2 regions of the Pantoea sp. LMR881 genome follow, and region 2 is predicted to be linked to the other one. Evidence: predicted binding sites of a transcription regulator. Region 2 holds the regulator's gene; the other holds the start of a gene.
The links. The regulator ArgR, encoded in region 2, controls arginine synthesis, uptake and breakdown. The targets are predictions, from matches to a motif close to ANTGAATAAAAATACANT.
Positions count from the first base shown of each region.

Region 1: argC (N-acetyl-gamma-glutamyl-phosphate reductase) is a predicted target of ArgR. The motif match lies at 3,135-3,152, and genes of this name have one in related genera.

Region 1 is NZ_JAPVOK010000002.1:2,414,769-2,427,363, reverse strand. It holds gene O3W44_RS13200 (argininosuccinate synthase) at 1-1,207, opposite strand, end outside; gene argB (acetylglutamate kinase) at 1,232-2,008, opposite strand; gene argC (N-acetyl-gamma-glutamyl-phosphate reductase) at 2,027-3,031, opposite strand; gene argE (acetylornithine deacetylase) at 3,199-4,347, shown strand; gene ppc (phosphoenolpyruvate carboxylase) at 4,592-7,243, shown strand; gene metF (methylenetetrahydrofolate reductase) at 7,968-8,864, opposite strand; gene O3W44_RS13170 (bifunctional aspartate kinase/homoserine dehydrogenase II) at 9,077-11,512, opposite strand; gene metB (cystathionine gamma-synthase) at 11,515-12,595, opposite strand, start outside.
Region 2 is NZ_JAPVOK010000002.1:2,709,195-2,721,789, forward strand. It holds gene aaeR (HTH-type transcriptional activator AaeR) at 1-226, opposite strand, end outside; gene aaeX (p-hydroxybenzoic acid efflux pump operon protein AaeX) at 471-674, shown strand; gene aaeA (p-hydroxybenzoic acid efflux pump subunit AaeA) at 682-1,614, shown strand; gene aaeB (p-hydroxybenzoic acid efflux pump subunit AaeB) at 1,620-3,572, shown strand; partial or broken gene O3W44_RS14635 (NAD-dependent succinate-semialdehyde dehydrogenase) at 3,684-5,137, shown strand; gene O3W44_RS14640 (barstar family protein) at 5,194-5,463, shown strand; gene yhcN (peroxide/acid stress response protein YhcN) at 5,520-5,783, opposite strand; gene O3W44_RS14650 (YdgH/BhsA/McbA-like domain containing protein) at 5,896-6,168, opposite strand; gene argR (transcriptional regulator ArgR) at 6,659-7,129, opposite strand; gene mdh (malate dehydrogenase) at 7,674-8,612, shown strand; gene mscM (miniconductance mechanosensitive channel MscM) at 8,654-11,983, opposite strand; gene asd (archaetidylserine decarboxylase) at 11,998-12,595, opposite strand, start outside.

The DNA of each region.
Region 1 (12,595 bases), 290 kb from region 2:
GCTCGTTCAGGGCGCGAATGCGTGAAGAGAGCGAGAAAAGACGGATGAAACCGCCTGCATGACGGTGATCGTAAACTTCGTCTTCGCCAAAGGTCGCAAACTCTTCTGAGTACAGGCTGTTTGCCGAACGTTTCTGCGTGGCGGTGGCCTGCCCTTTATAAAGTTGCAGCACCACTTCGCCATTCACCTCTTCGGCCAGTGATTCAGCCGCCGCCTGGATAGATTTACGCAGTGGCGCAAACCAGCGGCCATCGTAGACCACATAGGACATTTCCTGACCTAACTGCTCACGCCATTTAAAACTGTCGCGATCCAGTACCAGCTGCTCAACCGCGCGCAGGGCATTCACCATAATGGTGCCGCCTGGGGTTTCGTAGCAGCCGCGAGATTTAATACCAACCAGGCGGTTTTCCACGATATCGATACGGCCTACACCATGTTTTGCACCGATCACGTTGAGTTTTTCCAGGCACTGGAACGGGCTCAGCTTTTCACCGTTTACCGCCACAACGCGGCCTTTCTCTACGGTCACGGTCACGTTTTCTGGCTGATCGGGCGCTTCCAGGGGATCAACGGTCCAGACCCAGCAATCTTTGTTTGGCGCGTTTGACGGGCTTTCCAGCACGCCACCTTCGGTAGAAATATGCCACGCATTCTCGTCACGGCTGTAGATTTTTTCCAGCGATGCGGTGGTTGGGATGTTACGCTCTTTCAGGTAGTCCAGCAGTGCTTCACGTGAACGCAGGTTCCATTCACGCCACGGCGCCACCACTTTCAGTTGAGGAGCCAGCGCGGTGTAGGTGGTTTCGAAACGTACCTGATCGTTACCTTTACCGGTTGCACCGTGGCACAGCGCATCAGCACCAACTTTCAGCGCCAGCTCAACCTGTGCTTTAGCAATAATGGGACGCGCCATTGAGGTGCCCAGCAGGTAAGTGCCTTCATACAGCGCACCAGTTTGCAGCACCGGATAAACATAATCACTGATGAACTCTTCACGCAGATCAACGACGTGGCATTCTGATGCGCCGGACTGCAACGCTTTCTTTTCAACGCCTTCAAGATCGCTACGCTCCTGACCAATATCTGCCACGAACGCGACAACTTCACAGCCGCCGTAATTTTCTTTCAGCCATGGAATGATGGCTGAAGTATCAAGGCCACCGGAGTAAGCCAGAACGATTTTTTTGATACCTTGCGTTTGCATTTCGTAATCCTTGAATCAGAGTCGTTAAGCGAGAATCCGGGTGCCAATCGACACGCCGTTAAAAAGAGTGGGCAGTTGCTCAGCATGACGCCAGCTGGCGATATCCACCGGGCGGCCCAGCGTGCGGGCAGCATCAAGTGCTGCATGCACTTTAACAATCATGCCATCAGTAATGATGCCCTGAGCGATTAACTGCTCGGCCTTGTCTGCAGTCATCTCTTCAATACGCTGACCTTTACCGTCCAGAATGCCGCTGACATCAGACAGCAAGACGAGATCGGCACCGAGGGTGGAAGCCAGCGCGGTTGCTGCCTGATCCGCGTTGACATTCATCAGGTCGCCGCCATCAGTAATACCGATTGAGCTAACCACCGGCATATAACCAGCATCCAGCAGTGTATTCAGTAAGGCAGGGTTACCCGGCATAGCATTACCCACATGGCCGAGTTCTTCATCGAACTGAGTAACATTCACCAAACCTGCATCGCCGAGGCACAAGCCTACTGCGTTGATACCATATTTTTTCGCCCACGCCAGCAGCGTTTTATTTGCCGTACCCGCCAGTGCGCCGGTAATGATGTCGATTTGATCGGCAGGCGTGACGCGTAAGCCGTTTTTCTTTTTCACCGGCAGCGCCAGCTTTTTCATCAGGTCGTCCACCAGGCAGCCACCGCCGTGAACAATGAGCAGCGGGCGCTGATGTGTATTGCGATAAGTCAGCAGCGCGTCAAACAAACGGGCCAGCGCCTCTTCGCTGTCTAACAGCACACCGCCAAGTTTGATAATTAAAGGATTGGTCATGGCTAATTTACTCGTCCGTTAAATCAGTGACTGCGTTTCAGGGAAGCCGAAACGAATGTTTAAACACTGTACCGCCTGTGAGGCTGCGCCTTTAAGCAGATTATCTTCGGCGGCGACAACAATCAGATGCTCGCCCTGCACGGCAAAGCCGATATCACAATAGGGCAACCCTACAACCGCCTTCAGGGCAGGCACGCCTTGCTCGTAGACGCGCACCAGCGGCTTGTCGTGATAAGCATTGTGGAAGGCATCGGCAACATCGTCACGACCAATGCCTGCTTTCAGCCGGCAGGTAATCGTGGCCAAAATACCGCGCGGGAAACTGCCAAGATGCGGCGTAAAAATCACCGGCGTACCAAGATGCGCAACGATTTCCGGATGGTGACGATGAGAAAACAGTCCGTAAGGTTGCAGGCTAACTTCGCAGAAGCTGGTGCCAACATTAGCTTTACGCCCGGCACCGCTCACCCCACTGGTGGCGTTGATCACTGGCCACTGCGTTTCATTCAGCAAGCCAGCTTCCACCAGCGGTTTTAATGCCAGCTGAGCAGCCGTTGGGTAACAGCCCGGCACGGCAACCAGCTGCGCTTCTTTAATCTTCTCATGTTGCCACTCAGCCAAACCGTAAACGGCTTTATCCAGCCAGTCGCCGTGCTGATGTGTGAAACCGTAATATTGGTTATAGAACTCGCCGTCGTTGACGCGGAACGCGCCCGACAAATCAAACACCACACAGCCCGCTTTAAGAAATTCAGGAGCCAAATCGTGGCTGACTTCATGGGCCGTCGCCAGAAACACGACGTCGACTTTATCTGCCCACTCTGAAGCACTGCTCAACGGCTGTAGCGGCAGATCGACCACGCCTTTGAGCTGCGGATGCAGATCAGAGAGGCGTTTACCGGCGTCTGGGCTTTGCGCTGAAACCGCCAAAGCGGTTATGTTCATATGTGGATGGCGATTCAGGAAGGTGGCAAGCTCTACGCCAGCGTAACCACTGGCACCAACGATCAGCGTATTCAACATCAGGCTGTATACCTTATTACAGTCACACGTTCCGGGTCGCGGCCTTGCCCCGTTGCCCACGATGCCGTTTGCCGAGATTTTAAGTTCACAAGCAAGCGACGTTATTGTATTTTTATTCACTATTAATGCATGAATATTGATACATCCTAACTCAAGGACCGTCAACAGTGAAGACAAAATTACCGCCTTTTATCGAACTCTACCGCCAGTTGATCGCAACACCATCAATCAGCGCAACGGATGCTGCACTGGATCAGAGTAATGAAACTTTAATCAATTTATTGGCTGGCTGGTTTCGTGACCTCGGCTTCAGCGTAGAAGTGCAGCCGGTACCCGGCACGCGCAACAAATTCAATATGCTGGCCCGCACCGGCAACGGCGCCGGTGGCCTGCTGCTGGCAGGTCATACCGATACCGTACCCTTTGATGATGGTCGCTGGACGCGCGATCCTTTCACGCTAACCGAACACGACAACAAACTTTACGGTTTAGGCACTGCAGACATGAAAGGCTTCTTTGCTTTCATTCTTGATACGCTGCGTGATGTTGATGTGACAACGCTGAGCAAACCGCTTTACATTCTGGCTACCGCTGATGAAGAAACAACCATGGCGGGTGCTAAGTATTTTTCTGAATCCACCCAGTGGCGTCCGGACTGCGCCATCATCGGTGAACCGACATCTCTTAAGCCCGTGCGCGCCCACAAAGGCCATCTTTCCCATGCGATTCGCATCGAAGGTAAATCGGGACACTCCAGCGATCCGGCTCGTGGCGTTAACGCGATTGAGTTAATGCATGAATCTATCAGTCATTTAATGCAGTTGCGTAACACGCTGAAAGAGCGTTATCACCATGAGGGTTTCGCGATCCCTTATCCCACCATGAATTTTGGTCATATTAATGGCGGTGATGCTGCTAACCGTATTTGCGCCTGCTGCGAATTGCATATGGATATTCGTCCGCTGCCAGGCCTGACGCTGAGCGATTTAGATGAATTACTCAACGAGGCGCTGGCACCTGTAAGCGCGCGCTGGCCAGGCCGAATCAACGTGGGCGAGCTGCACCCACCCATTCCGGGATATGAGTGTCCGGCTAACCATGAACTGGTGAAAGTGGTAGAGAAATTACTGGGTACGCCAACTGAAGTGGTGAACTATTGCACCGAAGCACCGTTCATTCAGCAGCTGTGTCCAACTCTGGTGTTAGGCCCAGGCTCAATTAATCAGGCGCACCAGCCAGATGAATTTATTGATACGGCATTTATAAAGCCCACTCGTGAGCTTATCAGTCAGGTTGTACAGCATTTTTGTCACTGATTAACATCAAATGGGGCATTTCACTGCAAAAGCAGCAAAATGCCCTGTCATTCTGCGGGATTTAATGATAAGAATAACTTATCCCGCTTCGCCTTAATTAAATTCTATGAATTTCCGTTATTTAGCGGCACGTTTGCGTCAGTTTAAGTCAATTGACGAAAGGAACATTACGTGGCTAGATAAAAGACGATGTTATGCCCGGTGGGTGTAGAAGTTTAAAAGACGATGAGGGTGTCAGGGTCAAATGAACGAACAATATTCCGCAATGCGAAGTAATGTCAGTATGCTCGGCAAACTGCTCGGGGATACGATTAAGGATGCGCTTGGAGAGAACATCCTTGAGCGGGTAGAAACCATCCGCAAACTTTCCAAGTCATCCCGTGCGGGAAATGACACTCATCGCAAGGAGCTGCTCAATACGCTGCAAAATCTGTCTAATGACGAACTCCTGCCGGTTGCGCGTGCCTTTAGTCAGTTCCTCAATCTCACCAACGTCGCTGAACAGTATCAAACCATCTCTCACAACGGCGAAGGGGCGAATCATCCGGAACTGTTGAAGAAAACGTTCGAAAACCTCAAGCAGCAGAGCGATATTAGCGAAAGCGCCATCCGCGCCGCGATTGAGTCCTTATCACTGGAACTGGTTCTGACCGCTCATCCGACAGAGATTACCCGTCGTACGCTGATCCATAAACTGGTTGAAGTGAATAGCTGTCTGAAGCAGCTCGATCACAGTGATATTTCTGACTACGAACGTAACCAGATCATGCGTCGCCTGCGTCAGTTAGTGGCGCAAGCGTGGCATACCGATGAAATCCGTAAATACCGTCCAACGCCAATTGATGAAGCCAAATGGGGCTTTGCGGTGGTGGAAAACAGCCTGTGGGAAGGCGTGCCTGCTTTCCTGCGCGAACTGAACGAGCAGGTTGAAGAGTCATTTGGCATTAAGCTGCCGGTCGATTTTGTCCCGGTGCAGTTTACTTCCTGGATGGGCGGCGATCGTGATGGCAACCCAAACGTCACGGCATCGATTACCCGCCATGCCATGCAGTTGAGCCGCTGGAAAGCCGCCGATCTGTTCCTGCGCGATATTGGCGTACTGATTTCTGAACTGTCGATGTCTGAATGTAGCGATGACGTGCGTGAGTTATGTGGCGATCCAGAGGCGATTGAGCCTTACCGCATGATTTTGAAACGCATCCGTAGCCAGCTAATGACCACGCAGTCTTATCTGGAACGTCGCCTGAAAGGTGAACGCCTGCCGCGTCCGGCAGATTTACTGGTTTCCAATGACCAACTGTGGCAGCCGCTTTACACGATTTACCAGTCATTGCAGCAGTGCGGTATGGGGATTATCGCCAACGGCCAGTTGCTCGACACGCTGCGCCGCGTTAAGTGTTTTGGCGTACCGCTGGTACGTATCGACCTGCGCCAGGAAAGTACCCGCCATACCTTAGCCATTGCTGAAGTCACCCGTTATCTGGGCCTCGGCGATTACGAAAGCTGGTCAGAAGCTGACAAGCAGGCTTTCCTGATCCGCGAACTGAATTCCAAACGTCCTCTGCTGCCGCGTAGCTGGGAACCCAGCGACGATACACGTGAAGTGCTGGAAACCTGCCGCGTTGCGGCTGAAGCGCCGCAAGGCTCCATTGCTGCTTACGTGATTTCGATGGCAAAAACGCCATCCGACGTGCTGGCTGTGCATTTACTGTTAAAAGAGGCCGGTATTTCTTTTGCCATGCCGGTGGCACCACTGTTTGAAACCCTCGACGACCTGAACAACGCCAATGACGTGATGAGCCAGCTTCTCAGCATTGACTGGTATCGCGGTTTTATTCAGGGCAAACAGATGGTGATGATTGGCTATTCCGACTCGGCGAAAGATGCCGGAGTCATGGCCGCCAGTTGGGCGCAGTATCAGGCGCAGGATGCGTTGATCAAAACCTGTGAAAAAGCAGGTATTTCATTAACGCTGTTCCACGGACGCGGCGGCACCATTGGTCGTGGCGGTGCGCCTGCTCACGCGGCACTGCTGTCGCAACCTCCAGGCAGCCTGAAAGGCGGCCTGCGCGTGACGGAACAGGGTGAAATGATCCGCTTTAAGTACGGATTGCCAGAGGTCACCATCGCCAGCCTGTCGCTTTATACCGGTGCAATTCTGGAAGCCAACCTGATGCCGCCGCCAGAACCGAAAAAAGAGTGGCGCAGCATCATGGATCAGCTCTCTGCCGATTCCTGCGCTATGTATCGCGGTTACGTCCGTGAAAATCCTGATTTCGTGCCCTACTTCCGCTCGGCAACACCTGAGCAAGAGCTGGGTAAACTGCCGCTCGGCTCGCGTCCGGCGAAGCGTCGCCCCGCCGGTGGCGTTGAATCCCTGCGCGCCATCCCGTGGATTTTTGCCTGGACACAAAACCGTTTGATGCTGCCAGCCTGGCTGGGTGCCGGTGCCGCCTTACAACAGGCAATGGACGCGGGACATCAGGATCAGCTGGAAGCGATGTGTCGCGACTGGCCTTTCTTCTCTACCCGCCTCGGCATGCTTGAAATGGTGTTCTCCAAAGCTGACCTGTGGCTGGCGGAATACTACGATCAGCGTCTGGTGGATAAATCGCTGTGGCCGCTGGGCAAACAGTTACGCGATCAGTTAGATGCGGATATTAAAGCGGTATTAACCATCGCCAACGATGCACATTTAATGGCTGACCAGCCGTGGATTGCGGAGTCGATTGCCCTGCGCAACGTCTATACCGATCCGCTTAATGTTCTTCAGGCGGAGCTGCTGCATCGCTCACGCGCCCAGGAAGAGCGTGGTAACGAGCCAGATGCACGGGTTGAACAGGCGCTGATGGTAACGATTGCGGGCGTAGCCGCCGGGATGCGTAACACCGGCTAGCGGTAAAACATGCCTGGATGCAGAAGGTCATCTGTAACTGGCATCACAAGCCGAACGCAACAATAAAAGGCTCACTGAAATGAGCCTTTTATTAATATTGTTGCTTATCAATTATCTTTGCGCTCTTCATCGACTGTCACACATAAGGAAACGACTCTTCTTGTTAATTCAATGCAACCACAAAATGAGCTGGCGATAATCATAATTTTAGCGAAACCCGTCGAAAGGAAATTAAGCCAACTATTAGGCAATAACCCACAGGGAGCTAAAAAAGTCGAAGCGATTAATATACCTGGTATAACACAGGCTTCATTTAATCTTCTCTTGGTGAATATCATGAGCAGGTGCCAGTCGAGTGACAATTACTGCCAGCATTCCTTCCTGAGCCAACGCCAATCACTAAAATTAATTCTTCTGCGGGGGAATATCAATTATTACCATGAAAAGCTGAGGTCAAACACAAGAGATTAAAAACAAGACTAAATAAAAAACACATACACTCAGACTGAATTAATTACCGATGAGATTTAAGTGTTATTCTAAAACCCATTCAATCTTATATTATTAACAGTAAGCTTTACTCATTGGCGTAATATAAACGTGTTCATTAAAAACAGCATAACAGCTATTCCCAGGTTTAATTTCCTGCAAAATAAAAAAACGTTATCCCTCGCGGTGATAACGGTTTTAAAAATCTAACGGCCAGCGGCTTAGCTAAGCTGCATTACGCAGCGACTATCGGACGTACGCCTAACGTATGGCAAATCGCATAGCTCATTTCAGCGCGGTTCAGCGTATAGAAATGGAAATCTTTAACGCCTTCGCGGGACAGGATTTTCACCATATCCATAGCGATGTTGGCACCAACCATTTTGCGCGTTTCTGCGTCATCATCCAGACCGGCAAACATGGCGCTCATCCAGCCTGGCACACGCACGTTAGTCATGGTAGCGAAGCGTTGCAGTTGCTTAAAGTTAGAGACCGGCAGAATACCCGGCACAATTTCCACATCAATGCCGGTTGCCACACAGCGATCACGGAAGCGTAAGTAGCTTTCAACATCAAAGAAAAACTGGGTAATGGCACGGTTAGCACCCGCATCAATTTTACGCTTCAGGTTAATCAGATCGGCCTGCGCGCTTTTTGCTTCCGGATGCACTTCCGGATAAGCGGCGACAGAAATATCGAAATCACCGACCTCTTTGAGCAGCGACACCAGATCGCAGCCGTACATTTCAGGTTTGCCGCTGCCAGCGGGCAAATCACCACGCAGCGCCACGATGTGACGAATGCCATTATTCCAGTAATCCTGGGCGATGGTGCGTAATTCATCGCGTGTCGCATCGATACAGGTCAAATGCGGTGCCGCTTCTAAGCCAGTGCGATCTTTGATGCCTTTAATGATGCTGTGAGTGCGATCGCGCTCCCCTGAGTTAGCGCCATAGGTTACTGAAACAAATTTTGGCTTCAGGCTGCTTAAGCGATCGATAGAGTGCCACAGAGTCTCTTCCATTTCGCTGGTACGCGGCGGAAAAAATTCAAACGAGACATTAATTTGGCCGTTCAGCTCTGCCAGGTTTTGATTAAGTGCTTCGCGCTGATTGGCATGAAAGAAACTCATCCTGCTACCTCATTGATCACGTCGGTTAACTGTTGCCCCGTGAACATCCATACGTTTAGACGTCCAGATGCTCAAAATGAACGATTCTTAGCGCAGCGTCAACTTAAAAATGATTGAGAACGGTGATAAATGTTCAAACAACCTGAAAGAAATGCATTTGAGGGGGATAAAAGGATGGCAGGACAGGCGCAGTGAACGCCTGTCCACACTAACTAAAGCAGTTGAGCGAGACGATTAATATCTGACTGAATCGCCCCAGCGGTGACATCACGCCCCGCGCCAGGCCCGCGGATCACCAATGGGTTATCACGATACCAGCGGCTTTCAATCGCAAAAACATTATCGCACGGCAGCAGCGAGGCCAGAGGATGAGCCGGACGTACTGCTTCCACACCCACGCGCGCTTTGCCATTGGCATCAAAACGCGCGACGTAGCGCAGCACTAAACCCATCTCCTGCGCCGCTTCAAAACGCTGCAACATCTGCTCATTCAATTCATCGCCGTTTTCAAAGAAATGATCGACTGAACAATTTTCACAGTTGCCAGGTACCAGCGACTCAACACGCACCTGATCGGGTTCGATGTTGTAACCCGCTTCACGCGCCAGGATTATCAGCTTGCGCATCACATCCTGACCAGAAAGGTCAACGCGCGGATCGGGCTCGGTTAATCCCTGTTGCCACGCCTGATCCACCAACTCGGTAAAGGGCACCGAGCCGTCAAACTGCAAAAATAACCATGAGAGTGTGCCAGAGAAGATACCGCTAATAGCTAAAATGGTATCGCCACTGTCGCGCAAATCGCGCACCGTATAGTTAATCGGTAAACCTGCACCCACCGTCGCGTTATAGAGCCAGTGACGTCCCGTTTTAGTAAAGGCATCACGGATTTGACGCCAGGTTTGGCTGTCTGACGCGCCCGCCACTTTATTTGCACTGATGACGTGGAAACCGTGGCTGGCAAAATCAAGATATTGCTGCGCCAGCGGCGTGCTGGCAGTGACATCCAGAACGACTAAATCATCAAACGGATGCGCACGCATCCACAGGAACAGCGACTCTTCATCGCGCTCTTCCGCTTCATCATCAAAAAAGGCTAACGCACGGCTGGCGTCCAGCCCTTCATAACTCAGCAGGCTGCGACGGCTGTCTGCCACACCCGCCAGGATAAATTCAAAGCCCGTGCGTGCAGAAAGCGTTTCGTGTTCGCGTGCGAACAGCTCAAGCCAGCGTGAACCGATATTACCTTTACCAAACAGCATCAGCCCGATACGCTTTTCTGCACGAAACAGGGATTGATGCAAACCCTGCACCAGATGCTGCGTGGGGCCAACACGCAATACCGCCACAACGCTGATGTGATCTTCTGATTGCCAGATAAATTCTATCGGCTGATCTTTCATTTGCTGCCAGAAGCGGTGCGTATGCAGTGGATTGCGGGTGACGCCAGCGCCCACCAGCGCGACCAGCGCCAGCCCGTCACGCAGTTGCAGATGCCCCGGCAAGCCAGCGTCCTGTAACAGCGTGAAGGCGCTGTTCACCACTTCCGAGGTGTAGCAGAGTTGCAACAAGTAACGGTCGGGATGTACGCCGATGGCCAGTGGACGCAATTGTGCCCGCTTGAGCAATAAATCGATCTCTTTCTGCAGGAGGGCAAAATCATGTTGCTCTGGCAGCTGGATCTCAATCAGGCAGACATCGTCATGGCTGGTGACAATACGCGCACCGGTTCCCGATGCCAGCACGCGCTCAATACGTGTAGAGCCTTGCTCCGGCTGGTAACTGCAGCGTAATTGCAGATCAATATCACTGCCCGAAACGGGTTGCAGCGTGCGCGTGTGTAAAACTGGCGCAGCAAGACGCGCCAGTTCACTGGCTTCGTCGAGACGCAGCAGCGGAAGCAGGCAGGCATCAGGAACTTTGCGTGGATCAGCACTGTAAACCCCGGCAACGTCGCTCCAGATGGTGACACGCCCGACGCCTGCCAGCGCGCCAATCTGCGTAGCGGAATAGTCAGAACCGTTGCGGCCCAGCAGCACCGTTTCACCCGCTTCGTTGCGGCTGATAAATCCAGTTACAACGATGCGTTTATGCGGATGTTGCGCCAGCAGTGTTTGCAGTAGCGGCCACGATTTTCCTTCATCAACTTGTGGCTGTGCCGCGCGTTCGGCACGCAGGAAATCACGTGCGTCCAGCCAGCAAGCCTCAATGTCACGCTGGCTTAATACTGCCGCCATCAGACGTGCCGACCAGACTTCGCCATGCCCGACGACTTCGGCGTATACCGCCTCGGTAATTGTGCCATCCAGTAGCGCAGCCAGTTTTTCTAAATCGCGAATAAACGTAGCGATCATCGGTTCGGCAATGTCAGCAGGCAATAAAGCCGCGATCAGGTCGCTTTGATAGCGCCGTAAAGCCTGTTGCACCTGATGCGCCGACAGCCGATCGCTGTGGCTGAGTTTCAGCCAACTGATCAGCTGATTGGTGGTTGAACCTGCGGCCGAGACCACCATCATATCGCCCGGCTGGCTGTAATCCGCCATAATGCTGGCCACGCGCTGATAACAACGCGCATCCGCCAGGCTACTGCCACCAAATTTGTGCAACTGCTTACTGTTCGGCGTTCCCGCGCCTGCTGAAATCGTCATGCTTAACCCTCGGCTGCGATCCGGAATGCATTATCCAAATCGGCAATTAAATCTTCGTGATCCTCAATGCCGACCGAAACACGCAGCAGCGTTTCGGAAATACCTGCTGCGGCACGCGCTTCGGCAGACATGCCTGCGTGCGTCATGGTGGCAGTGTGAGAAATTAAACTTTCCACGCCGCCGAGTGATTCAGCCAGCGTGAAGAGCTGCAATGCTTTCAGGAAGCGACGCAGCAACGCTTCATCGCCATCCAGCTCAAAACTGAGCATGGCACCAAAGCCACGCTGCTGGCGTACCGCATACTCGTGACCGGCATTTTCCGCCAGCGAAGGATGATACAACTTTTTCACTAATTTCTGTTGCTTCAGGTAATCAACAATCGCCAGAGCATTACGCTGGGCGGCTGCCATGCGCGGAGCAAGAGTACGCAGGCCACGCAGTAATAAATAGCTGTCAAAAGCGGCGCCGGTTACGCCAATATTGTTTGCCCACCAGGCAAGGTCGGTAGCCAGCTGTGGATCTTTGGCTATCACTGCTCCTGCAACCACGTCTGAATGGCCGTTGAGGTATTTAGTGCAAGAGTGAATAACCAGGTCAGCGCCCAGCGCCAGCGGATTTTGTAACGCCGGGCTCAGAAAAGTGTTATCGACCACGCTAATGGCACCAGCTTCACGCGCGGCTTCACAGATAGCCGCAATATCCACTACGCGCAGCAGCGGATTGCTTGGGCTTTCAACTAACACCAGTTTGGGCTTTTCATTGAGCGCAGCCTGTAACGCTGCTTTGTCACCCTGATCGACAAATTTCACCCGATACGCGCCGCGCTTGCTCAGGCTGTCAAACAGGCGATAACTGCCGCCATAGCAGTCGTGAGGTGCCACTAACAGATCGCCAGGCTTCAGGAACACGGTTGTCACTAAATGAATTGCCGACATACCGGTATTGGTTAATACCGCACCTGCGCCACCTTCCAGTTCAGCCAGTGCGCGCTGTACTACGTCACGTGTAGGGTTGCCGCGACGTGAGTAGTCATGAGCGCGCGGCTCATTAAAGTCTAAAAAGTTATAGGTGCTGGAGAGGTGA
Region 2 (12,595 bases):
CTTCCGCCAGCATACGCCGACAGCCCTGATAATAAATTTTGCCCGCTTCCGTAAGTCCAATGCTGCGTGTACTGCGGTTAAGTAGCTTTACCTGCAGTTCATCTTCCAGTTTCGCGACTATCTGACTAATAGACGAAACGCTAAGGTGCAACTGACGTGCCGCAGCAGTAAAAGAACCTAATTCAACCACTTTGGCAAAAATCGACATGCCTTTAAGTCGTTCCATTATTTACTCTGGCTAAAAAGTGATTTAGTTCACATTCTGTAGAAAACGTATAGTCAAGCGCGTTACTATAAGCACGCCGGGGTATTTCCCGGTGATTCTGCATTGTCTGTTATCACCCGATGATACGCTATTATTAAGCCATCCGTGGTTCGGATGTGGCAGCTAAGCTGCATCTCATCAGGTTAAGAACATGCGTTCCGTCAGGCAACGGAGTATCCCGGCAACGTCGAACTAAGGATTTCTGATGAGTGTGCTTCCGGTATTTGTCGTGTTTGGGCTCTCTTTTCCGCCCGTTTTCATCGAATTAATTATTTCACTTATGCTGTTCTGGTTAGTGAAACGCGTGCTGACGCCCAGCGGTATTTACGATCTCGTCTGGCATCCGGCACTTTTTAATACAGCACTTTACTGCTGTGTGTTTTACCTTGTATCCCGTCTATTTGTCTGAGGTTTAAGTGAAAGCACTTATAAGAAAAATCGCGCGTTACGCGATTACTCTCCTGCTCGTTATCATTGCTGTCATCATTATCTTTCGTGCCTGGGTGTTCTACACCGAGTCACCGTGGACGCGTGATGCCCGATTCTCTGCTGATGTTGTGGCGATCTCGCCGGATGTAACCGGCTTAATCACGGATGTGCCTGTACATGACAACCAGCTGGTGAAAAAAGGCGATACGCTGTTTGTCGTTGATCGCCCGCGCTATCAAAAAGCCCTCGATCAGGCCCAGGCAGACGTCGAGTATTATCAGGCGTTAGTCAGTGAGAAACGTCGTGAAGCGGGACGCCGTAACCAGTTAGGCACCGTTGCGATGTCGCGTGAAGCTATCGATCAGGCTAATAACGATCTGCAAACCAGCGAACACCAGCTGGCCAAAGCCATTGCAACCCGCGATCTGGCAAAGATTGACCTTGAGCGTACCACTATCAAAGCGCCGTCCGATGGATGGGTGACAAACCTCAACGTATTTGGCGGTGAGTACATTACGCGCGGATCGGTGGCGGTGGCGCTGATTCAGCAACACTCATTCTACGTGCTGGCTTATCTGGAAGAGACCAAACTGCATGGCGTTCAGCCGGGATTCCGCGCTGAAGTCACGCCGTTAGGTAGCAACATTGTCCTGCGTGGCACCGTTGACAGTATCGCGGCGGGCGTGACCAACAGCAGCAGCTCGGTGGACACTAAAGGCATGGCTACCGTGGATTCGAATCTTGAATGGGTTCGCCTGGCGCAGCGCGTACCGGTGCGTATTCGTCTCGACCAGCAGCCTGGCAACCGTTTCCCGGCGGGTACGACTGCAACAGTCGTTATCACCGGTAAAGCGGATCGTCAGCATACTGATGCCTCGCCAATGACGAAGCTATTCAATCGACTGCGTGAGTTTGGTTAAGCGTTATGATTGAGTTCCTGCGTTTTCCGGTAAAGCTGACGTTTGCGCTGGTGGCTGCGCTGATGATCGGCTTTCATCTGGACTTAGAAACACCGCGCTGGGCAGTAATGACGGCGGGCATCGTGGCAGGCGGTACTGCATTTGCGGCTGGCGGCGATCCCTATTCAGGTGCGCTGCGCTATCGGGGCATTTTGCGTATTATCGGCACCTTCATTGGCTGTATCGCTGCGCTAACGATTATGATCGCCACAGTACGTGCGCCGGTTGTGATGCTGCTGCTGTGCTGCATCTGGGCGGGATTATGCGTCTGGCTCTCTTCTCTGATCAAAGTCGAAAACTCCTACGCGCTTGGTCTGGCGGGTTACACCGCCTTGATTATCGTCGTGACTGCGGATGCCAGCGGCGGGCTGATATTAGCGCCGCAGTATGCGGTTGAACGCTGTAGCGAAATCGTATTAGGCATTTTATGCGCGATCCTGGCGGATATGATCTTCTCACCGCGATCGATTAAAAAAGTGATCGATCAGGAAGTTGATTCACTGCTGGTGGCACATTATAAGTTGCTGCAACTCTGCGTGGCGCACGGTGACAAAGAGGAAGTAGATAAAGCGTGGAGCGCACTGGTTCGCCGTACCACAGCGTTAAACAGTATGCGCAGTCAGTTAATGATGGAATCTTCGCGCTGGCAGAACACCAGCCGCCGTTTGCAAATGCTTAACACGCTCTCGCTGACGCTGATTACCCAGGCCGCAGAAACCTTTCTGATCCAAAATGCTCGCCCCGATTACATTGCGCCGCAGTATCGCCTGCTGATTGAAAAGGATGTCGAAAACGTTGATGACGTGCATAAACGCATGAAAATCATGCGCAGGGTAATCAGCGCCAGCAGTAAAGCCACGCCGCTGACGCTGGCGAGTTGGGTTGGAGCCGCAACGGAATATCTGCTGTTAATCAACGGCATCAAAAGCAACAGCCGTATCACCACGCTGGAAGAGCGCATTTTGCAGCGCGAAGTTGTCATTCAGGCGCGTTCCGCCGAAACGCATCACGCGATGATTAACGGTATACGTACCTTTGTGGCAACGGCGCTGGGGTCGTTATTCTGGCTATATACCGGCTGGACGTCAGGCAGTGGCTGTATGGTGATGCTGGCGGTTATCACTGCGCTGGCGATGCGCATGCCGAATCCGCTGATGATGGCCAAAGACTTCCTGTATGGCATGACGGTAGCGGTGCCGCTAGGCGCGCTTTACTTTATGTATATTTTACCGGCCACTCAGCAAAGTGCTGTTCTGCTTTGTATTGCGATTGGTTTGCTTGGCTTTATCGGCGGTATCTTTGTTCAGCGACGCCAGCTCGGTACGCTTGGTGCGCTGATCGGTACTATCAACGTAATTGTGCTGGATAACCCCATGCAATTTGAGATCAAGGTGTTCCTTGATAACGTGCTGGGCCAGGTCATTGGCTGCTTTGTGGCAATGATGGTGATCTTGCTGATTCGCGATAAATCCAAGGCGCGCACGGGTCGTAAGCTGCTTAATCGTTTTATGTATGCTGCGGTTTCGGCAATGACCACTAATCAGGCGCGGCGCCGTGAGAACCATCTGCCTGCGCTGTATCAGCAGCTGTTCTTGCTGTTGAATTTGTTTCCTGGCGATATTGATAAATATCGCATCGCGCTCACGCTGATTATTGGCCATCAACGCTTACGCAACGCAGAAATACCGATAAATGAGGATTTGTCCGCTTATCATCGGCAACTGCGTTATACCGCCGATCGCGTGATTTCTGCCGGTAGCGATGAGAAACGCCGTTACTATTTTGAGCGGTTGCTGAAAGAGTTAGCGATTTATCAGGAGAAGCTGGCGCATTACGAGGCACCAGCGAGCGTCACCGAGCCGGTGAAGCGGCTGGCAACAATGTTAGACAAGTATCAAAACACCCTTATCCAAATCTGAAACCAGCCGCTGCCTTCCGCAGCGGCTGACACAATCCCATCTCGTCACAAAACCTGTCGTTTTTGCCAACTATACTTTCTTCATGGAAAGCGAAACTCACAGGAGCGATCAATGAATTCTTCATTACAAGACAGCGAACTGTTTCAAACGGGTTTTCTGGCGGGTGGCCAGTGGCAGACCACAACAGCGACGTTTGATGTAACCAATCCGGCCACGGGTGAGGTTATCGCGCAGGTGGCGAAAGCGGGTAAAGCTGAGACGGAAAAGGCCATTGCTGCCGCTGCGGCTGCTTTTCCGGCCTGGCGTGCGCAAACCGCCAAAGCGCGTGCTGAGATCCTTAATCGCTGGTATCAGCTAATGATTGAAAACAAACGCTGGCTCGGTCAACTCATGACGGCTGAACAGGGCAAGCCGTTGAAAGAAGCCGAAGGTGAAGTGGAATATGCCGCCAGCTTCATTCAGTGGTTCGCGGAACAGGCCAAACGTGCCAATGGTGAAATCATTCCTCCGGCAAAAACTGGCTCGCGCATTCTGGCGACACGTGAACCCATTGGTGTCGTGGCAGCGATTACGCCGTGGAATTTTCCCATGGCGATGCTGACGCGCAAACTTGGCCCGGCGTTAGCCGCAGGATGTACTGGCATCATCAAGCCTGCCAACAACACACCACTGAGTGCATTCGCTTTACTGGCGCTGGCAAAAAAAGCGGGCGTGCCCGACGGCGTACTGAATGCAGTCGCGGGTGATACGCATGCGATCAGCGATGCGATTATGGCCAGTAAAGAGGTGCGAAAAATTTCTTTCACCGGTTCGACTGAAGTCGGCAAATTGTTGATGCGCAACGCGGCTGAAACAATGAAGAAAGTGTCGATGGAACTGGGGGGAACGCGCCTTACATTGTGTTTGAGGATGCTGATATTGATGCAGCCGTGCAGGGTGCGATTGCCAACAAGTTCCGCAATGCCGGGCAGGTATGCGTTAGCGTAAACCGCTTCTTTATCCACAATGCGGTTTACGATCGCTTTGTGAATCAACTCGCCGCGGAAGTGAAAAAGCTCAAAGTCGGAAACGGCATGGAAGAGGGCGTGGTTGTCGGCCCGCTGATCGAACCCTCAGCGGTCGAAAAAGTTGAGCAACATGTTAAAGATGCGCTCGGCAAAGGGGGAAAAGTGCTGACGGGAGGCGGTCGTCATGAGCTGGGCGGTAACTTCTGGCAGCCAACCGTGATTGCCGATGTGAATGAAAGCATGCAGTTAGCGCGAGAGGAGACCTTTGGCCCGGTTGCAGCCTGCTTCCGTTTCGATGATGAAGATGAGGTCATTCGACGCGCTAACGATACCGAATATGGCCTTGCCGCTTATTTTTATACTCAAAATTTACAGCGCGTATTTCGCGTTTCCGCCGCGCTGGAAAGCGGCATGATTGGTATCAACGAATGCGCAGTCTCTACAGAGCTGGCTCCGTTCGGTGGCGTAAAAGAATCGGGCCTGGGACGTGAAGGATCGGTACTTGGCATGGAAGAGTATCTGGAGATCAAAACGCTGCACCTTGGCGGCCTGAGCTAGTTTCACATCACCGGGCGGCGAATGTCGCCCACCGTTGGAGGATGGGAGCGGTCCGCATGAAAACCGAGCGTTTTGACTTCAATGAGATTGTTGATCAGGCGCATTTCTTTCGCCAGTTCAGCGAGCGTTTTGCCATAGAAGACAGGCGTATATGCGATCTGGATGGCTTATGGGATGTGGTCACCAGCGCAACGCTACCGATGCCGCTGGAAATTGAATTCGTGAATTTGGGAAAAGGGCAAAAAAGGCGCTACGGCGCACTGATTTTATTATTTGATGAAGCAGAAGAGGAGCTGGAGGGCCAGTTCCATTTCAACGTGAAATAAATTAAAAAGGGCCCCGGAGAGCGGGGCCAAAGGGTTCGTCAAAAATTGACGAGGAATTATTTATAGAGTTCTGCAGTGATGTGATAGTTATCGCCGGTACGCGCTTCAATCACTTTATAGGCACTGGCACCTTGTGCATCGGCTTTCTGTGAAAGCTGAGCACGATAATCCATTGGCGCACCTGCAGTACCGCTAATGGTTATGGTACCCGCAGGCTGCATGTTTTGTGCTTGCTCACCGGTAACCAGTTGGGCAGCGGAGGCACCAAAAGCGATAACGGAAAGTAAGCTAACGGTAGCGATGGTTGTTTTGATTTTCATAGTTTATCTCCTCATTACAATCAACAACCTGCGGCGTTAAAAAAGAGAGCGGGTCGTCGATTTCTTCAGGCATTTTTCAAACGCCGGATGGGTTAATCTTTATTTCAGCTAATTATTTATACAGCTCAGCAGTGACGTGATAAGTGTCGTCCTGATTGTTCTCAATAATGCGATAGTGGCTTGCGCCCTGTGCATCTGCTTTCTGCGACAGTACCTGGCGGACGTTGGTCTGGTCGCCGTCACGGCCACTCACGCTGATGGTTTGGTTCATTGATTGCAGGTTCATATCCTGTGCCTGCTGATTTGAAATCAGGCTGGCAGCGTTAACGCCAAATGACAGGGCAGAAAGCATACTCAGGGTGGCGATAGTTGATTTAATGTTCATGAATATTTTCCTCGTCGTTGGTTTTTCTCTTTTTATTGATGTGATTTGCATCACGAAAAGAAGTATAGAACTAATAACGTCAGAAATTAATACTCTGCTAATAATGTTTTTTTGTGATTCTTTATCCTTATGGCAACTTTTAATAACCATGAGTTATAAAAACCGATGAATAAGTGAGCATAAGTGGTTAATTTCATGTTAAAACAGTAATATGCGTCACTTTATCCTTTTGTGCGAAAAATCATGGTCGATAAGGCTGTGGTTTAATTTGAAAGCAGGAAGAGACACTAATTGTCAGGTGTAAAGCAGCGTAAAGTAGCGAGAGAGGTTATCACGATTAAAAGGTCTGACCCATTTTTCAGGCAACAAAAACGGGACAATCAGCGCACGTATGCACTGTTTTAATAATTAAAACAAAAAATTAATGTTGTAGGGATGGTGCGAGACAGGACGTAACCGGCAGGTTAACTGCCGGTAGACAAAGCGATATTTAAAGCTCTTGTTCGAATAACACCAGAATGGCGTCGTGGAGTTGCTTAACCGTAAAGGCGCGCGCAGGGGTAATGAAGATAGTGTCATCGCCCGCAATGGTGCCAAGAATCCCTTCTGATTTTCCTAACGAATCAAGTAAACGTGCAATAAGCTGCGCTGCGCCAGGGCTGGTATGAATGACCACTAAGGCATCGTTATAATCGATATCTAACACTAAATTCTTGAGCGGGCTGGTGGTTGTCGGCACGCCCAGTTCGGCCGGAAGGCAGTAAACCATCTCCATTTTGGCGTTACGTGTGCGTACCGCGCCAAATTTAGTCAGCATACGAGAAACCTTTGACTGGTTGATGTTCTCGAAGCCTTCCTCTTGCAGCGCCTGCACAATTTCCCCTTGGGAACTAAATTTTTCTTCTTTTAATAGAGCTTTAAAAGCTTTGATCAAATCGTCTTGTTTTGATGGGTTTCGCATAGGCTACCAATAAAAATAGGGAATAACCGGGATTCAGCCCACGGCAGAGCGAGGATTATGCATATAAATGAATTTTTATGCAATTGGTTGGTAAGTGAACAGCATGAATCGGTTAGCGGGCGGGGATAATAACAAAAAAATGTGACCGGGCCAAAAGGCTCCTTAAGCAGGCAAACAGACAATGGTTGCAGAGTTGTTATACTATGGGTGATGTAGCAACAGATAACGATTACGGCCGTTCTCTGTCTGCCCTCGGCAAAGTTGTCGGTCATTCAGGTTATATCCGGCATGCTTCAGGCTGCTAAGCAATTGACTGCGCACCTTTTTCCGCACTGAGTAAACTCATCGGGATCATGTGTCTGTCATCTGCCTGCACCCTGAAACATCAAGGTAAGTAGATGATTAGTCAGTTATGAATCCGGAAATTAAGTGCGCAAGCACGTAGAATGAGTGCGGATACTCGTCATCGCCTGAGCAGTTGATTAAGGTCTGACACAGATGGAATTTCGGCTCTTCTCTGCCCCACCTTAATAAGGAGTTAAGAATGAAAGTTGCCGTTCTCGGTGCCGCGGGTGGCATAGGCCAGGCGCTCGCACTTTTACTCAAAACGCAGCTTCCTGCGGGTTCAGAACTGTCCCTCTACGATATTGCACCGGTTACGCCGGGCGTTGCAGTTGATCTCAGCCATATTCCCACTGCTGTAAAAATTCAAGGATTTAGCGGTGAAGATGCTACACCTGCACTACAGGGTGCGGATGTGGTGCTGATGTCTGCTGGCGTCGCGCGTAAGCCAGGCATGGACCGTGCCGACCTGTTCAATGTCAATGCCGGCATCGTGCGTAACCTGATCGATCAGGTGGCACAGACAGCGCCTAAGGCCCTGATTGGTGTGATTACTAACCCGGTCAACACCACCGTGGCCATTGCCGCTGAAGTCCTGAAAAAACACGGCGTGTATGATAAAAACCGGCTGTTTGGCGTGACGACGCTGGATATTATTCGTGCCAACACCTTTGTGTCGGAGCTAAAAGGCAAATCGCCAGGTGAAATTGAAGTGCCGGTAGTCGGTGGGCATTCAGGTGTGACTATTTTGCCGCTGCTGTCACAGGTCAATGATGTCAGCTTCAGCGATCAGGAAATCGCAGATTTAACCCGGCGCATTCAAAATGCGGGCACTGAAGTGGTTGAAGCCAAAGCCGGTGGCGGCTCAGCGACACTCTCTATGGGACAAGCAGCAGCGCGATTTGGCTTATCGCTCGTGCGGGCGCTTAAGGGTGAAGAGAACATAGTGGAATGTGCTTATGTTGAGGGCGACGGTGAGTATGCGCGTTTCTTCTCACAACCTTTGCTGCTGGGTAAAAGCGGTATCGTTGAGCGCAGGCCTTTAGGCAACTTAAGCCGTTACGAACAGCAGGCGCTTGACGGCATGTTAGAAACCCTGAAAAAAGATATCGAGCAGGGCGAAGCGTTCGTTAAGCAGTAACCAGTCGTTAAAACGCCCGGACCAGCCGGGCGTTTTTTTGCCTATAAGCCGCCAGATTTAAAGGTTCGTGCAGCAGGCGCACCATTGCTGGCAGGCATCTTTTTGCCCAGCGTTTCCATACGCACCTGAAATGGCGGGAAGGGCATTTCAATGCCGTGTTGCTCAAAGCCTTTCAGAATCAGTTGGTGCAGTTCATGTCGCAATGGCATGCGATGCCCCATCTCTGCGGCATGAATACGCAGCTCGAACAACTGGATACCCTGTTGTAGATCGACCAGGAATATTTCTGGCGGCGGCATATCCAGCACATAGCTACAGCGTTCAGCCGCCTGCTTCAGTATGTTCGTCACTTCTTCGCTGTTCACTTTGGCAGGCGCCGGGATCGTCAGAACCACACGCGTGACCGAATCTGACAGCGACCAGTTAACGAACTGCTCAGTGATAAAGGCCTTATTCGGCACAATAATCTCTTTGCGGTCCCAGTCGGTGATGGTGGTTGCACGGGTATTGATGCGGGTAATGCTGCCGGTCAGATCGCGAATCGTCACGGTATCGCCAATACGAATTGGCTTCTCAAACAAGATAATCAGACCAGAAATAAAATTGGCAAAAATCTCCTGCAAACCAAAACCTAATCCCACACCGAGCGCGGCGACCAGCCATTGCAGTTTTGACCACTCAATACCAATCAGCGAAAAACCGATCAGGCCACCAATCAGTAACAGCAGATATTTGGTTAAAGTGGTAATGGCGTACCCCGTACCCGGTGTCAAATCGAGGTGCTGCAACAGAGCCAGTTCCAGCAGGGCGGGCATGTTGCGCACCATCTGCGTTGTGATAATAAACACCAGAATGGCAATCAGCACTGAACCAAGCGTAATCGGCTGAATGCTCTCTACGCCCTGAACAGACGTGCTGACATCCCACAGGCGGATATTCTCCAGAAAGCCAAAGGCTGAATGGATTTCTGACCACAATACAATCACAGAAACCAGAGCGATTAGCGTAAGAATCGAACGAACCAGCCGCAGCGATTGCGCACTGATCGCGTCGAGATCGATAACAGGCTCTTCCACTTCAATGGCATCAACATTCTGCGCGCTTTGCTCTTTTTCCTCTTCACTTCGTGCGCGGTTAGCGAGCATGTCAGCACGTCGCTGTCGGGCACGATCAAAACCAAGGCGGCGACGCTGAATCAGCATCCAGCGACGAATGATATGGTAGATAATTAACAGCAGAAACCAGATTGCCACCGACGTTTCCAGACGGGCCAGCAGCGCCTGCGCCGTTGCCAGATAACCGATCGCCGAGGCGAGGGCGGCCAGTAACGGAATCGCAATCATCAGGTTCCACAGTACGCGGTTGATGATATTGTCACCATTGCCCTCTTTATCGAGATAGAGCGGTATCCCGGCACGTTTCAGGCTCACCGTGACCAGGCTAAGGGCGCCGCAAATCAGGATAAAACAGAGACGACCAAGCGATGAGGAAAACTGACGATCTTCCAGGTTGCCAAAGGCAATCAGCAACATAATCAGCGGCACGATCAGGCCAATGCTCAATGAGTAATAGCGCATTGCGCGTGCGACGCGGGTTTGTGGCCACCGAAAGTGGACAATAAACAATCCGTTAGAACGCGCAAACGCGGCACTGATCATAAATGCCCAGAGCAGCGGCAGCGTAGCCGTGATGCCATCACCAATCGCCACGGCAACCGGATAGGGCCAGGCATTTTGTAAGCCGTAACCGAGCGCGCCCCACAAAACAGGCAGCGGTAACGCAACCAGAATTGACCAGAACACAGTGCGAATGGTTAAGCGGAAGCGATCCTGTGTGACCTTACCGACTTTACCGGCGGCACGCGCCAGAAACGCATTAAAATGACGGCGAGAGCTGATACTGAATCCCACCAGCAGTACCGCACCTAAAATCGGTAACACCGTTGCCCGGCTGGTAAACATCATCGCCAGGGCTTTGCCCAATTGGCCTAACGTATCAAGCGACAGCAGGCGTGACAGATCCCTTGCTAAATCAACGGGGTAACTCAGGCTGACGGGGCTGACGTCAGCGGTCCAGAACAGATAGCGATGCGTGGCATCTTTAACTTCGGTCAATGCGTCCTGGAGCTGAGTGTTAGCCACTTTTAACTTGGTAATCTCAAGGATTAACGTATCACAGCCAGAGATCAGTGAGTTAAGCAGCTCTCGTTGTGTTTTTAACTGGGCATCAAGAATGCGTTTCTGCTCAGGGGTAAATGGCTGACCATCGGCCTGATGGGCTTTACGTAACGCATCCTGACGTTCCAGCAAATCTTCATAATAGAGACGTTGCACGCGCAGCTGCGCCATTTCATTGTCAATTTGCTGAGATTTAGGCATCTCCGGTAAGCGTGCAACCTGCGCGCGCAGAGCCTCGCCTAGCAAATTTGAAGCCCCCAGCCATTGGGATTGCTCACGTAAAGTAGTGAGGGCCTGACGTACCTGAATAATCTGATTGGTGGCAAGACGCTGCTGCGAAGCGACCAAATCCATGCGCTGCGCCTGCTGATTCAGCGAGCCGGAGAGGTCACGGTTAATCCGAAACTGATCGCTGATCGAGGAGGGGAGATCACCGCTGTTTTCAGCTAGCTGCTCTGTGCGAGCCAGCGCCAGTTCCGCCTCACGCTGCCGTTGTTCGTTGAGCTGATTGCGCAGCGCCTGCAAATAATTATCTAACTGCGCAGCTTTACGCTGATGAAGCTCCGCACGCATCCGCGCCAGCTCCTGGCGATTGTTAGCTGACAGCTGTGCCAGCTCCAGTTCATCAACACGCGCTTTATTGGCCGCATTTTCTGCCTGACGTGTGGTCAGCTGAGTCTGAGCCTGCGGTGTGGCGTTATCAGCCCCCTGCAAACGGCGTCCGCTTTCTGTCATTGCACGGCGCGCTTCGGTCTGCTGCTGTGGAAGTTGTGACAGCGAATCGCTGATTTCGCGTGCGCGATCCTGCTCCTGCTGTGCCTGACGTCCCTCTTCCAGCAACTGGCTACTGACCTGCAAGATCTCCTGATCCAGCTCGGCGCTGCTCATATTACTGCGAATGGATTTACTGCTGTCGTTGAGAGAGGCTATTTGCTGGCGTAATTCACGGGCGAGGCGCGGAAAGTCATCAATGACCTGCTGATACTGCTTTGTCCGCTCCAGAGAATCATCACGCTCGCTGAGAAAGTTAAGCGCGGCTTCGATCGACTGGATCTGTTCCGCCTGAGCAGGCGAGCTTTTAGCGGCTTTCACCTCTTCAAGCTGCTGTTTTAATGAACTGGCATCAGGAACACTGGCTGCTAATGCTGAAGTGCTGAGCCACAGGCTCAGCAGCAGGAAAAGGATCGAACGCACGGGGGAACACTCAATTATTTAGCGATAACATCAGCGGCTTCAGCGGGCAACGGCAATGTCATTGCCAGCGGCTGACCCAGACGCGTTTTGCTTTCGGCTTCCAGACTGGCAGCCAGTCTGACACGACCAGGCGTGAACAGATTGATAACAGTAGAGCCGAGTTTAAAACGGCCCATTTCCTGGCCCTTCAGCAACACAACCGCACCTTCATCATCGGCAGCCGGATAGTGCCAACGCTTAATCACGCCTTCGCGTGGCGGCGTAATCGTACCCGCCCAGACGGTTTCAATGCTACCCACAATGGTTGCGCCTACCAGAATTTGCACCATTGGGCCGATATCGGTATCGAAATAGCAAATAACGCGCTCGTTACGGGCAAACAGATTAGGAATATTGCGCGCTGTCAACGGGTTCACCGAGTAGAGATCGCCTGGCACATAAATCATTTCACGCAGGATGCCATTACAGGGCATATGCACACGGTGATAATCACGCGGGGCCAGATAGATCGTCACAAACTCACCATCGCGGAACTGCGCCGCCATCTGCTCATTGCCCGCCAGCAATGCCTCAAGCGTGTAATGATGGCCTTTAGCCTGGAAAATCTGGTTG